DNA from 3 places in the Micromonospora sp. NPDC049175 genome. Region 2 is predicted to be linked to each of the others. Evidence: predicted binding sites of a transcription regulator. Region 2 holds the regulator's gene; each other region holds the start of a gene.
What was found. Region 2 encodes HrcA, which represses chaperone genes, less so after heat shock. Its sites were predicted from a motif close to GGTTNGCACNCTCNNNNNGAGNGTGCNAACC; they were not measured.
Positions count from the first base shown of each region.

Region 1: the regulator HrcA is predicted to act here: its motif matches at 1,042-1,072, upstream of groES (co-chaperone GroES).
Region 3: the regulator HrcA is predicted to act here: its motif matches at 1,199-1,229, upstream of groL (chaperonin GroEL).

Region 1 is NZ_JBICSY010000005.1:628,604-632,709, reverse strand. It holds gene groL (chaperonin GroEL) at 1-523, opposite strand, end outside; gene groES (co-chaperone GroES) at 594-908, opposite strand; gene ACGFH8_RS23275 (methyltransferase domain-containing protein) at 1,168-2,355, shown strand; gene ybaK (Cys-tRNA(Pro) deacylase) at 2,366-2,845, shown strand; gene ACGFH8_RS23265 (sugar ABC transporter substrate-binding protein) at 3,024-4,106, shown strand, end outside.
Region 2 is NZ_JBICSY010000015.1:38,339-42,444, forward strand. It holds gene ACGFH8_RS33990 (16S rRNA (uracil(1498)-N(3))-methyltransferase) at 1-245, opposite strand, end outside; gene dnaJ (molecular chaperone DnaJ) at 247-1,392, opposite strand; gene hrcA (heat-inducible transcriptional repressor HrcA) at 1,468-2,490, opposite strand; gene ACGFH8_RS34005 (DUF4870 domain-containing protein) at 2,657-3,298, shown strand; gene hemW (radical SAM family heme chaperone HemW) at 3,365-4,106, opposite strand, start outside.
Region 3 is NZ_JBICSY010000005.1:284,717-288,822, reverse strand. It holds gene groL (chaperonin GroEL) at 1-1,004, opposite strand, end outside; gene ACGFH8_RS21560 (hypothetical protein) at 1,277-2,488, opposite strand; gene ACGFH8_RS21555 (cold-shock protein) at 2,584-2,787, opposite strand; gene ACGFH8_RS21550 (GNAT family N-acetyltransferase) at 3,220-3,750, shown strand.

The DNA of each region.
Region 1 (4,106 bases), on a different contig from region 2:
CGGTGATGACACCGTCGCGGCCGACCCGCTCCATCGCCTCGGCGATCAGGTCGCCGATCGTGGCGTCCTGCGCGGAGATCGTCGCCACGTTCGCGATCGACTCCTTGCTGGTGACCTCGGCTGCCTTGCCGAGCAGCGCCTCGGAAACCTTGGTGGCCGCCGCGTCGATGCCCCGCTTGAGGCCGGCCGGGTTGGTCCCGGCGGTCACGTTGCGCAGGCCCTCGCGAACCATCGCCTGGGCCAGCACGGTCGCGGTGGTGGTCCCGTCGCCGGCGACGTCGTTGGTCTTGGTCGCCACCTCCTTGACCAGCTGCGCGCCAAGGTTCTCGTACGGGTTGGTGAGCTCGATCTCCTTGGCGATGGTCACACCATCGTTGGTGATCGTCGGCGCACCGAATTTCTTGTCCAGGACGACGTTGCGCCCGCGCGGGCCGAGGGTGACCTTGACCACGTCCGCGAGGGCGTTGACACCGTGCTCCAGCAGGTGCCGGGCGTCGTCCGAGAAGCTCAGGATCTTCGCCATTAATGTCCCTTCGAAGCGCCATTGCCCCGGCCCGGCGAGCCGGACCGGGGCAGTGGCACTGATCGGTTGCTTACTTCTCGATGACCGCGAGGACGTCGCGGGCGGAGAGCACCAGGTACTCCTCGCCGGCGTACTTGACCTCGGTGCCGCCGTACTTCGAGTAAAGGACGGTGTCGCCGACCTGCACGTCAACCGGAACCCGGTTGCCGTTGTCGTCGACGCGCCCCGGGCCCACAGCGAGGACAGTGCCCTCCTGCGGCTTCTCCTTGGCGGTGTCGGGGATCACGATGCCCGACGCCGTGGTGGTCTCAGCCTCGTTCGCCTGGACCACGATGCGGTCCTCGAGCGGCTTGATCGCAACCTTGGTCGCGGTAGTCACGGGCATACCCTCCTGGGGTACTGGTTTCGTTGCTGGCCGGCGGGGCCAACCAGCGTCAATCTGCCTCATGCCACCGGGCGGGACCGTCGTCGCGGGTGCCGGTCCGCCTGGCGTGCGCACCCGGGTCGCGAGACCCGGAAGCTGGCACCCTCAGGGTGAGAGTGCTAATCGCAGGTTATTCCGTGGCTAGCACTCCGTCAAGGAGAGTGCCAGCGAGTCGCGCCCCGCCAGCCCGGATTTCCGGGTCCACCCGGACAATGACCGGGTGGATCTCGATCAGCTGGCGGCGCTGCGTACCCCCGAGGGGTCGGCCGCGCTCACGGCGGCGGCCGGGCTGGCCGGCGGTGATCCGCTGGCCGCGGCGTCGGCGCTGCGCGCGGCCGGGGTGCCACCGACGTTGGCCGCGGCGGCGCTCACCCAGGCCGAGCTGCGGCACCGCGCGGTCGGCAAGTTCGGCCCGGCCGCCGCCGGGATGTTCCTCACCCGCCCCGGGCTGGAGCAGGCCACCCGCCGGGTGGTCGCCGATCGTCGGGCCGCCCGGCTGTCCGCGGCCGGCGTCCGCACCCTGGCCGACCTGGGCTGCGGCCTCGGCGCGGACGCGCTGGCCGCCGCCCGCGCCGGCATCCGGGTGTACGGGGTGGAGGCCGACCCGGTGACCGCCGCGATGGCTGCCGCCAACGCCGCGGCGGCCGGGCTGGCCGAGTTGTTCACCGTCGAGTGCGGCGATGCCACCGCGTTCGACGTCTCCCGCGTCGACGGGGTCTTCTGCGATCCGGCCCGCCGCACGACCGGCACCGGACGACGGATCTTCGACCCGCGCGCCTACTCGCCGCCGTGGGACTTCGTCACCGGGCTGGCCGAGCGGGTGCCGCGCACGGTGGTGAAGGTGGCCCCGGGCCTGGACCACGCGCTCATTCCGGCCGGCGCGGAGGCGGAGTGGGTAGGCGTGGACGGCGACCTGGTGGAGGCCGCGCTCTGGTGCGGTGAGCTGGCGGAGGTGCCCCGCCGCGCCACGCTCTACCGCGCGGAGACCCAGCGCCACCAGCTCACCGGCTCGGGTGCCGACGAGGCCCCGGTCGGGCCGCCCCGGCGTTACCTGTACGACCCGGACCCGGCGGTCATCCGCGCGCACCTCGTCGCCGAGTTGGCCGCCGAACTGGACGCCACCCTCGGCGACCCGAGCATCGCCTACCTCTACGCGGACCTGCCGACCCGCACCCCGTACGCGCGCTGCCTGGAGGTCACGGACGTGCTGCCGTTCTCGCTCAAGCGCCTGCGGGCGTTGCTGCGCGAGCGCCGGGTGGGCCGGGTGGAGATCCTCAAGCGGGGTTCGGCGCTCACCCCGGAGCAGCTCCGACGGGACCTGCGGCTTTCCGGCGACGCGGCGGCGAGCCTGGTGCTCACCCGGGTCGCGGGCGCACCGACCGTGCTGATCGGTCGGCCGGTCGACTAGCGTCGCCGGTGTGGCAGGACAGGGCACACCGGCGACGGCACTGTTGGTCAAGCGCGGGGTCGCGCATCGCACGCATCCCTATCGGGTGTCGCCGGACGCCCCGAACTACGGCGCGCTGGTGGCGGTGGCGCTGGGCGTGGCACCGGAGCGCGTCTTCAAGTCGTTGGTGACCGCTGTCGACGGCGCGCTCACCGTGGCGGTCGTCCCGGTCACCGGCGAGCTGGATCTCAAGGCGCTCGCGGCGGCGGTCGGTGGGAAGCGGGCGGCGCTTGCCGACCGGGCGGTCGCCGAGCGGGCCACCGGCTACGTACGCGGGGGGATCAGCCCGCTCGGGCAGCGGAAGACGTTGCCCACGGTGCTCGACGACTCCGCGTCGGAATTCCCGACGATCTATGTCTCGGCTGGTCGACGCGGCCTGCAACTCGAGTTGGCCGCGGCGGATCTGGTGGCGTTGACGGACGCCCGCACCGCGCCGCTCCAGGCCCGCTGACGACAGTCGTTACGTCGACGCCCCGGTGGGATACCCACGGAGTAACAGTCGCGTTGCTGAATTGTTATCGCCCCCAACAAACTAGGCACCTGCGCGGTCTTGTGGAGCCGGTGTGACGCGAAATACGTTGCCGGACACAACAAAACAACACCTCCCCCACCACGAAAGGACCCTGCACATGCGTAAGGGGATCCTCACCATCGCCGCCGTGGGCCTGCTGACGACCGGCGGGCTGACCGCCTGTAGCGACGACTCCGGCACCGGCTCGGCCGACTCCAAAAAGACTCCCAAGATCGGCGTGATCCTTCCGGACAGCAAGTCCTCCCCCCGCTGGGAGACGGCGGACCGCCGCTTCCTGGAGGAGGCGTTCAAGGCCGCCAACGTCAAGTACGACATCCAGAACGCCCAGAACGACAAGGCCGCCTTCCAGACCATCGCCGACCAGATGATCACCAGCGGCGTCACCGCCCTGATGATCGTCAACCTGGACTCCGGCACCGGCAAGGCCGTGCTCGACAAGGCCAAGTCGCAGGGCGTCGCCACCATCGACTACGACCGGCTCACCCTCGGCGGCTCCGCCCAGTACTACGTCAGCTTCGACAACGAGACCGTCGGCAAGCTCCAGGGCGAGGGTCTGGCGAAGTGCCTGACCGAGAAGAACGCCAAGAACCCGGTCGTGGCGTACCTCAACGGCTCCCCCACCGACAACAACGCCACCCTGTTCAAGGCCGGATACGACTCGGTGCTCAAGCCGAAGTTCGACTCCAAGGAATACACCAAGGGTCCGGACGACGCCGTGCCGGGCTGGGACGGCCCCACCGCCGCGACCATCTTCGAGCAGCAGCTCACCGCGACCAAGGGCAAGATCGACGGCGTGCTGGCCGCCAACGACACTCTCGGCAACGCCGCCATCTCGATCCTGAAGAAGAACAAGATCAATGGCAAGGTGCCGGTGACCGGGCAGGACGCCAGCGTGGAGGGCCTGCAGAACATCCTCGCCGGTGACCAGTGCATGACCGTCTACAAGGCGGTTCGGGAAGAGGCCAAGGCCGCCGCGGACCTGGCCATCGCGCTGGCCAAGGGCGAGAAGAAGGACACCGGCAAGTCGGTGAAGGACGGTGACCGCGACGTCCCCTCGGTGCTGCTCACCCCGAAGGCCATCTACAAGGACAACGTCAAGGACGTCATCGCCGACGGTTACGCGACCAAGGAGCAGGTCTGCACCGCGGCGTACGCCAAGTTCTGCACCGAAGCCGGCATC
Region 2 (4,106 bases):
TGCACCACGGCGATGCGGGGGACGGGCGCGTCCGCGTACCCCCGGGAGGTGATGGTGACCTCCAGGCTGCCCCGGCCGACGGCGGTGACCACGGCGGCGGCCGTGCCGCCCCGACCGTCGGCGAGCAGCAGCTCCTCGCCGACGCGCAGCCGCTGCACGGTGGCGGCGTGGTGCCCCTCCGGACCGTCCAGGGTCAACGCGTCACCGGTGGGCAGCGCCTCGACCAGGAACAGCGGCGCGGACACCTCAGGCGTGCCCGTTGAACGCGTCGCGCATCCGGGAGAAGAAGCCGCCCTGCTTGGATAACTCGGCGACCTCCTCGCCACGGGTCTTGGCGAAGTCGCGCAGCATCTTCTCCTGGTCGGGGTCGAGCTTGGTCGGGGTCCGCACGTCCAGGTGCACGTAGAGGTCGCCCCGGCCGGTGCCGCGCAGGTGTGGCACGCCCCGGGCGCGCAGTCGCAGCGTGCTGGCCGGTTGGGTGCCGGCCTTGACGTCGACCGTCTCCTCGCTGTCCAGGGTCTTGATGGTGAGTCGGGTGCCCAGCGCCGCCGCGGTCATCGGCACGGTGACCCGGCAGTGCAGGTCGTCGCCCTTGCGGGAGTAGACGTCGTGCGGCCGCTCGTGGATTTCCACGTAGAGGTCACCGGCGGTGCCGCCACCCGGGCCGACCTCGCCCTGCTGGGCCAGCCGGATCCGCATGCCGTCCTCGACGCCGGCCGGGATCTTGACGGTCAGCGAGCGGCGGGTGCGTACCCGGCCGTCGCCGGCGCAGGTGGGGCAGGGGTGCGGGATCGTCGTGCCGTAGCCCTGGCACACGGTGCACGGCCGGGCGGAGACCACCTGGCCGAGGAAGGTGCGCTGCACCGACTGCACCTCGCCGCGACCAGCACACGCCTCGCAGGTCGCCAGGTGGGTGCCGGCGGCCGTGCCGGCGCCGGAGCAGGTGGTGCAGAGCACCGCGGTGTCGACGGTGATCGGGGCCTCGACGCCGAAGGCGGTCTCGTGCAGGTCGAGTTCGAGCCGCAGGATCGCGTCGGCGCCCGGCCGGGTCCGTGGACGGGGGCCGCGCGCCCCACCGGCCGCGCCGCCGAAGAACGCGTCCATGATGTCCTGGAAACCGACGAACGGGCCGGCGCCACCGGGGCCACCCGGGCCGCCGGCGCCACCGCCGCCCGGGGCGAGCGGGTCGCCACCCAGGTCGACGATCTGCCGCTTGCGGTCGTCCGAGAGGACCTCGTACGCGGCATTGATGTCCTTGAACTTCTCCTGAGCCTCCGGGTCCGGGTTGACGTCCGGGTGGAACTGGCGCGCCAGCTTGCGGTAGGCGCGCTTGATCTCGTCATCGGAGGCTTCCCGGCTCACACCGAGGATGCCGTAGTAGTCCCTGGCCACTGCGTTCCGTGTCCTCATGTTCGTCTCGCGTTGCGCCGATCCGGCGGCAAACAGCCGGCCGTCGGCCCTGACTGGTCAGTTCTGGGCCAGCAACTCGCCCACGTAGCGTGCCACGGCGCGCACCGTGGCGATATTGCCGGGGTAGTCCATCCGGGTGGGCCCCAGCACCCCCAGGCCGCCGACGATCGTGGCGCCCGGGCCGTACCCGGTGCTGACCACCGAGGCGGCCCGCAGGTTGTCGAACTCGTTCTCGTCGCCGATCAGCACCCGGGTCGTGCTCGGCTCGGTCTCACCGATGAGCTTGAGGAGCACGACCTCCTCCTCCAGCGCCTCCAGGATCGGCCGTAGCGAACCCTGGAAGTCGAGCAGGCCGCCCCGGGTGAGGTTCGCGGTGCCGGCCAGCGCGATGCGTTCCTCGTGCCGCTCGACAAGCGTCTCCAGCAGCACCGTGGAGAGCGTGGTCATCGCCGGACGCAGCTCGGACGGCACCTCCTCGACGAGCGCCTGCACCAACGGTGGCGTGTCGGACAGCCGCGCGCCGGCGAGCTTCTCGTTCACCAGCCGGCGCAGGTCGGTGACGTTGTCGGCGGGCACCGGACCGGGCAGCTCCACCAGCCGCTGCTCCACGCGCCCGGTGTCGGCGATCATGACGAGCATCAGCCGGGTGGTGGAGATCGGCACCAGCTCCAGGTGCCGAACCGAGGAGCGGGCCAGGCTCGGGTACTGCACGACGGCCACCTGCCGGGTGAGCTGGGCGAGCAGTCGCACCGTGCGGTGCACCACGTCGTCGAGGTCGACCGCGCCGACCAGGAAGCGCTCGATGGCCCGACGTTCGGCCGGGCTGAGGGGCTTGACCCGGGACAACCTGTCGACGAAGAGCCGGTAGCCGCGGTCGGTGGGCACCCGGCCGGCACTCGTGTGCGGCTGCCGGATGTAGCCCTCCTCCTCCAGCACGGCCATGTCGTTGCGGACCGTGGCCGGGGAGACCCCGAGCTGGTGCCGCTCGACAAGCGCCTTGCTGCCGACCGGCTCCTGGGTGGAGACGTAGTCCTCGACGATCGCGCGGAGCACGGCGAGTTTTCGGTCGTCGAGACCCATCCTCCGCACCTCCTGTCGCACGTCGGCCGCCGGTGCCGTAAGCCCGGCCGGGCCGCCCTGGCACTCGACTGTAACGAGTGCCAGTCTACGTCGGCGTGCCCGCCGGCGCGATGATCAACGGTCGCCCACTGGTGCGGCGTTGCCACGGACCCCTACCGTGACACTCATGACTGAACCTCCTCGCCCTCCCGGCGCGGGTGACCCCGGCAACTACCCGCCGGAGCCGACCTCTCCCAGCTCGTACCCGTCGGCCGAGCCACCCACCGCACCACTGTCCGGGGCGCCTGGCCCGGGCGGCTATCCCCCGGCCGGTGGCTATCCGCCGCCCACCGGTGACCAACCGCCGTCGGGCGGCTACCCCCCGGCGGGTGGCTATCCGCCGCCCGGCGGCTACCCGCCCGGTGGCAACCCGGCTGGCGGATATCCGACCGGCGGCGCCTACGGCGGCCCCGGCGGCGGCTTCGCCAGCAACGAGGACAAGACCTGGGCGCTCGTCGCGCACTTCGGCGGTGCCGCCGGCATGATCCTCAGCGGCGGTGTGCTGGGCTGGATCGGCCCGCTGGTGGCGCTGCTCGCCCGCGGCAACCAGTCCCCGACGGTGCGGTCGCACGCCGTGGCGGCGCTCAACTTCCAGCTCCTCTGGTCGATCGTCGGCCTGGTCGGCTGGGTGCTGTCCTGCATCCTGATCGGCTTCCTCGGGGTCGCGGCAGCCCTCATCCTCGGTGCCGTGTTCGGCATCATCGCCGGCATCAAGGCCAACGAGGGCCAGCTCTACCGCTACCCGCTCTCGGTCAACTTCATCAAGTGACCTCCTCCGGCCGCTCCCCCGGCCGGTCCGTGCCCCGCTGCCCCGGTCCCGGGCGGCGGGGCTGGTTCAGGGCAGCAGGTCGCGCACGACCGCGTCGGCGAGCAGCCGCCCGCGCAGGGTGAGCACCGCCCGACCGGCCGCGTACTCGTCGGCGGCCAGCAGGCCACCGGCGAGGGCTCGCTCGGCGCCCGCCCGGCCGGTGGCGTCGAGCACCGCCAGCGGCAGGCCACTGGCGAGCCGCAGCCGGAGCATCACGTCCTCCATGTGCGCCTCGTCGGCGGTGAGCACCTCGCGGGCCAGGCCGGGAGACGCGCCCGCGGCCAACCGCTTGGCGTACGCCGAGGGGTGCTTGACGTTCCACCAGCGCACCCCGCCGACGTGGCTGTGCGCCCCGGGCCCCAGCCCCCACCAGTCCGCGCCGGTCCAGTAGAGCAGGTTGTGCCGGCACCGGGCGTCGTCGGTGCGGGCCCAGTTGGAGACCTCGTACCAGGAGAGCCCGGCCGCGTCGAGCGCGGCCTCCGCGGCCAGGTAGCGGTCCGCGGCCACGTCGTCACTCGGGTACGCCAGTTCGCCGCGCCGCATCCGGGCGGCGAGCCGGGTGCCGTCCTCCACGATCAGGGCGTACGCGCTGACGTGGTCGACCCCGGCGGCCACGACCTGCTCCAGCGAGGCGGCGAAGTCCTCGGGCCGCTCCCCCGGGGTCCCGTAGATCAGGTCCAGGTTGACGTGCTCGAACCCGGCGTCGCGCGCCTCCAGGGCGGCGGCGGTGGCCCGGCCGGCGCTGTGGGTGCGGTCCAGGATCGCCAGC
Region 3 (4,106 bases), on a different contig from region 2:
CCGGCACCGTCGACGATCGTGGTCTCGTCCTTGGTCACCACGACCTTGCGGGCGCGGCCCAGCATGTCGAGGCTGGCGGCGTCGAGCTTGAGGCCGACCTCTTCGCTGATGACCTGGCCACCGGCGAGGATGGCGATGTCGGTCAGCATGGCCTTGCGGCGGTCACCGAAGCCCGGCGCCTTGACGGCGACCGACTTGAAGGTGCCACGGACCTTGTTGACCACCAGGGTGGCGAGGGCCTCGCCCTCCAGGTCCTCGGCGATGATCAGCAGCGGCTTGCCCGACTGCATGACCTTCTCCAGGATCGGGAGCAGGTCCTTCACCGACGAGATCTTGCTGTTGGCGATCAGGATGTACGGGTCGTCGAAGACGGCCTCCATACGCTCCGGGTCGGTCATGAAGTAGGCCGAGATGTAGCCCTTGTCGAAGCGCATACCCTCGGTGAGCTCCAGCTCCAGCCCGAAGGTGTTGCTCTCCTCGACGGTGATGACGCCTTCCTTGCCGACCTTGTCCATCGCCTCGGCGATGATCTCGCCGACGGTGCTGTCGCCAGCGGAGATGGAGGCGGTGGAGGCGATCTGCTCCTTGGTCTCGACGTCCTTGGCGAGCTTGGACAGCTCCTCCGAGACGCTCGCGACCGCGGCCTCGATGCCCCGCTTCAGGGCCATCGGGTTGGCGCCGGCGGCCACGTTACGCAGGCCCTCGCGAACCAGGGCCTGGGCCAGGACGGTCGCCGTCGTCGTGCCGTCACCGGCAACGTCGTCGGTCTTCTTGGCGACCTCCTTGACCAGCTCAGCGCCGATCTTCTCGTACGGGTCCTCGAGCTCGATCTCCTTGGCGATGCTCACACCATCGTTGGTGATGGTGGGGGCACCCCACTTCTTCTCGAGCACGACGTTGCGGCCCTTGGGGCCGAGGGTCACCTTTACGGCGTCGGCGAGCTGGTTCATGCCCCGCTCGAGGCCGCGGCGCGCCTCTTCGTCGAACGCGATCATCTTGGCCATACGGCGTTGTCCTCCTGGACACTCACGGGCCACCCGAGATGTGTGCCCCGGATGGGCCGCCTGGTGTACGCACCTTGGGACGTCGCCACCTGGCGACGACGACGTCCTTCGGCCGGGCCGGATAGCCCGCGACGACCGGCCATGTGTCGCCCCGGCGTCTCCACGCCGGTGCAACCTGGCCCCACCGTCCCGACCATTGGCACTCACGGTATGCGAGTGCCAATGACTTGTTTAGCACTCTCCCCTGCCGAGTGCAAGCACGATGGGGCCGCTCAGCCGAGTTCCGCGGCCAGTCCAGCGGTGTTCACCGGCGCCTCATGGGCTCGCTGCTCGGCGTACGTCACCAGCAGACCGATCATCTGGGCAAGGTGGGCGGGCAGCGCCAGCACGGCGGTGACCCCGATCACCGCCACCACCCCGGCGGCCGTACCCGGCGACCTGAGGGGATCGGTGCCGAACAGGGGGGTGCCCGCCCCCTCCAGGGCACCGGTGATCACGTTGACGACGATGACCGCCAGGGCCACCAGAGCCACCCGACCGAGCAGGAGGCCGAGTCGGTCGTGGAACATCCGGAACGACCGGCCGATGGGGTCGCGGCGTTCGAAGAGATAGACCGGGCCGGCCATGCTCAGCGCGAACGTCAGATAGATACCCGGCAGCACGCAGCAACAGAAACCGACGCCGGCGATCAAGCTGATCAACAGGGTCCAACCCCAGAGCCCGAGTGCCCGACGGACGCCGTACCGCAGCGCCGATTCCAGGTTGCCCGGCTGACCGGACGCCTGCTGCGTGATCACCCAACTGCCGGCGGCCCACCCGATGGCCTGCACCAGCCCGAGCAACAGGCTGCCGCCGATCCCCACCGCGAGGAGACCCGCCAGATCGACGCCGAAGGTGTCCGGCAGCACGGGATTCGGGTCCGCCCCGACCTGGGCTTCCCATCTCGAGGTCGGGTCGAGGCCCAGGGCGATCACCGCGAGCACGGCCGCCGGCAACACCTGGGTGAGCAGCATGATGGGCACCAACTGCCGCCAACTGCGGCGCAACGCTCCCAGACACCTGTTGAACCAGCCGGCCAGGCCGGCGCCGCGGGGAGTGACCAGGGGATCGTTCGGGTCGAATCCGTAATCCGGCGGGTACCAGCCAACCGGCGACCCCGGATACCAGGGCACTGCACCGTAGGGACCCGAGCCGGGCGGGTAGCCGCCGGTGGGCGGGAACGTCCAACCCGGCGGCGGCGCACCCCAGGCGCCCTGCGCCGGATCCCAGCCGGGCGGCGGGCCAACCGGAGGTACGCCCGGCCGCAGCTCGGATGGCGTCTCCGGAGTCACGCCGGAACTGCCGTAGGGCACGGTCGGATCGGACGGCACGGTCGGATCGGACGGCACAGTCGGATCGGACGGCACAGTCGGCACGGTCGGATCGGACGGACCCGGCTCCCCCGGCCCGGAGGGTGGGGTGGGCGGGGGCCACTGGTCAGTCATGAACGCTCCTCAGCATTGGCTGGAACGGCCACGATCTTCCCGGTTGTGCGCCCGTGTCGCAGCCCCGACGCGCGGAGCCGATCAAGGAGGAAAGCTCAGGCGATGACGCGTACGTGCTCGGCCTGCGGGCCCTTCTGACCCTGGGCGATCTCGAACTCCACCCGCTGACCGTCGTCCAGCGCCTTGTAGCCGTCCATCTCGATCGCGGAGAAGTGAACGAACACGTCCTGACCGCCGTCGACGGCAATGAATCCATAGCCCTTTTCGGCGTTGAACCACTTCACGGAGCCCTGTGCCACGGTGCACTTCCCTCACTATGCGCGGCGTTGCCTGACCTGGCGCACGGCATGGCCGGACGCCCACCGGCCACCACCCTCAGCGATCGATGGCGACCATTGAAAAAGGTGACCGAAATCGCACGCTACACGAGGAGTGACAGCCGCGCACGGCCGCAAATCGGGCATATTCCGGGGCGATCGGACTGCGCCTGTCGGCCGACTTCTCGATCCACCGGATCCATGTCGGCGATTGCCCGACACAGCTCCCGGAAGCCCCGCCGCCGCGCCACCGGACGCCGCGCCAGCGGGCGGACCGGGCCGCCGGACGCCGCACCACCGGGCCACCGGGCCACCGGGCCACCGGGCCACCGGGAGCGGGGACGGCCGTGACGCTGGGCCACCGGGAGCGGGGACGGCCATGACGGCCGCCGGCCCTGTGGTAGGCATGCGGGCATGACCACCGATACGGGCGCGACCGCCCTACGGCAGGCGGAGATCCGCCGGGTCCGGCCGGAGGACGCCGCCCGGATGCGGGCACTGCGTCTGGAGATGCTCGCCGACGCGCCGTTGGCCTTCCTGGAGACCCTGGCGGATGCGGCGGCTCGGCCGCACACCGAGTTCACCGCCCGGGTCGCGTACACCTCGGCCGGCCCCGGCAATGCGCAGTTCATCGCCGACCCGGGTGGCCGGCTCGTCGGGCACGCCGGTGGCACGGTCTCGCACAACGAACCCGGGCTCACCGTGATCTACGCCGTCTACGTCACGCCGGCCTGGCGGGGCAGCGGACTGCTCGGCGAGCTGATCGACGGGGTGGCCGCCTGGTCCCGCGCCTGTGGCCGACTGGAGTTGCTGCTGGAGGTGGTGGTCGGCAACGACCGTGCCTACCGCGCCTACCAACGGCTGGGCTTCACCGACACGGGCGTACGCGTCCCCCACCCCACCGTCCCAGCCCTGACCGAACTACAAATGCGGCGCAAGGCCTGACCGGCAGAACCACCGCGTTGGGCCGGGCCGCGATGATCGCGCTCGAACCAGGATGTCAACGCCGTTGCGTTAGGGCGAGCGGTTGTTCGTCAATGGGCACTCTCTCGCTGATCATGCTGTTGTGCCGGGTGGTCTTGTCCTTCGACCCAGGGTGGTCGGCCAGAGGTACGTGGGGTGCCGGTCGACGGGGCCGGCTCTGCCTGTCCGGGGGTAGTCGGGGGTCCTTTGCTCTGCACCCGCGGGCGCGACGGCTACGGTCTGCGACCGGCGCCTATTGGGGTGCAGAGCAAAGGGGGCGACTCGTGCACCTCGCCCGAGGGGCAGTTGGTGATCGAGGTCGTGCCTGGCCGGCCGCA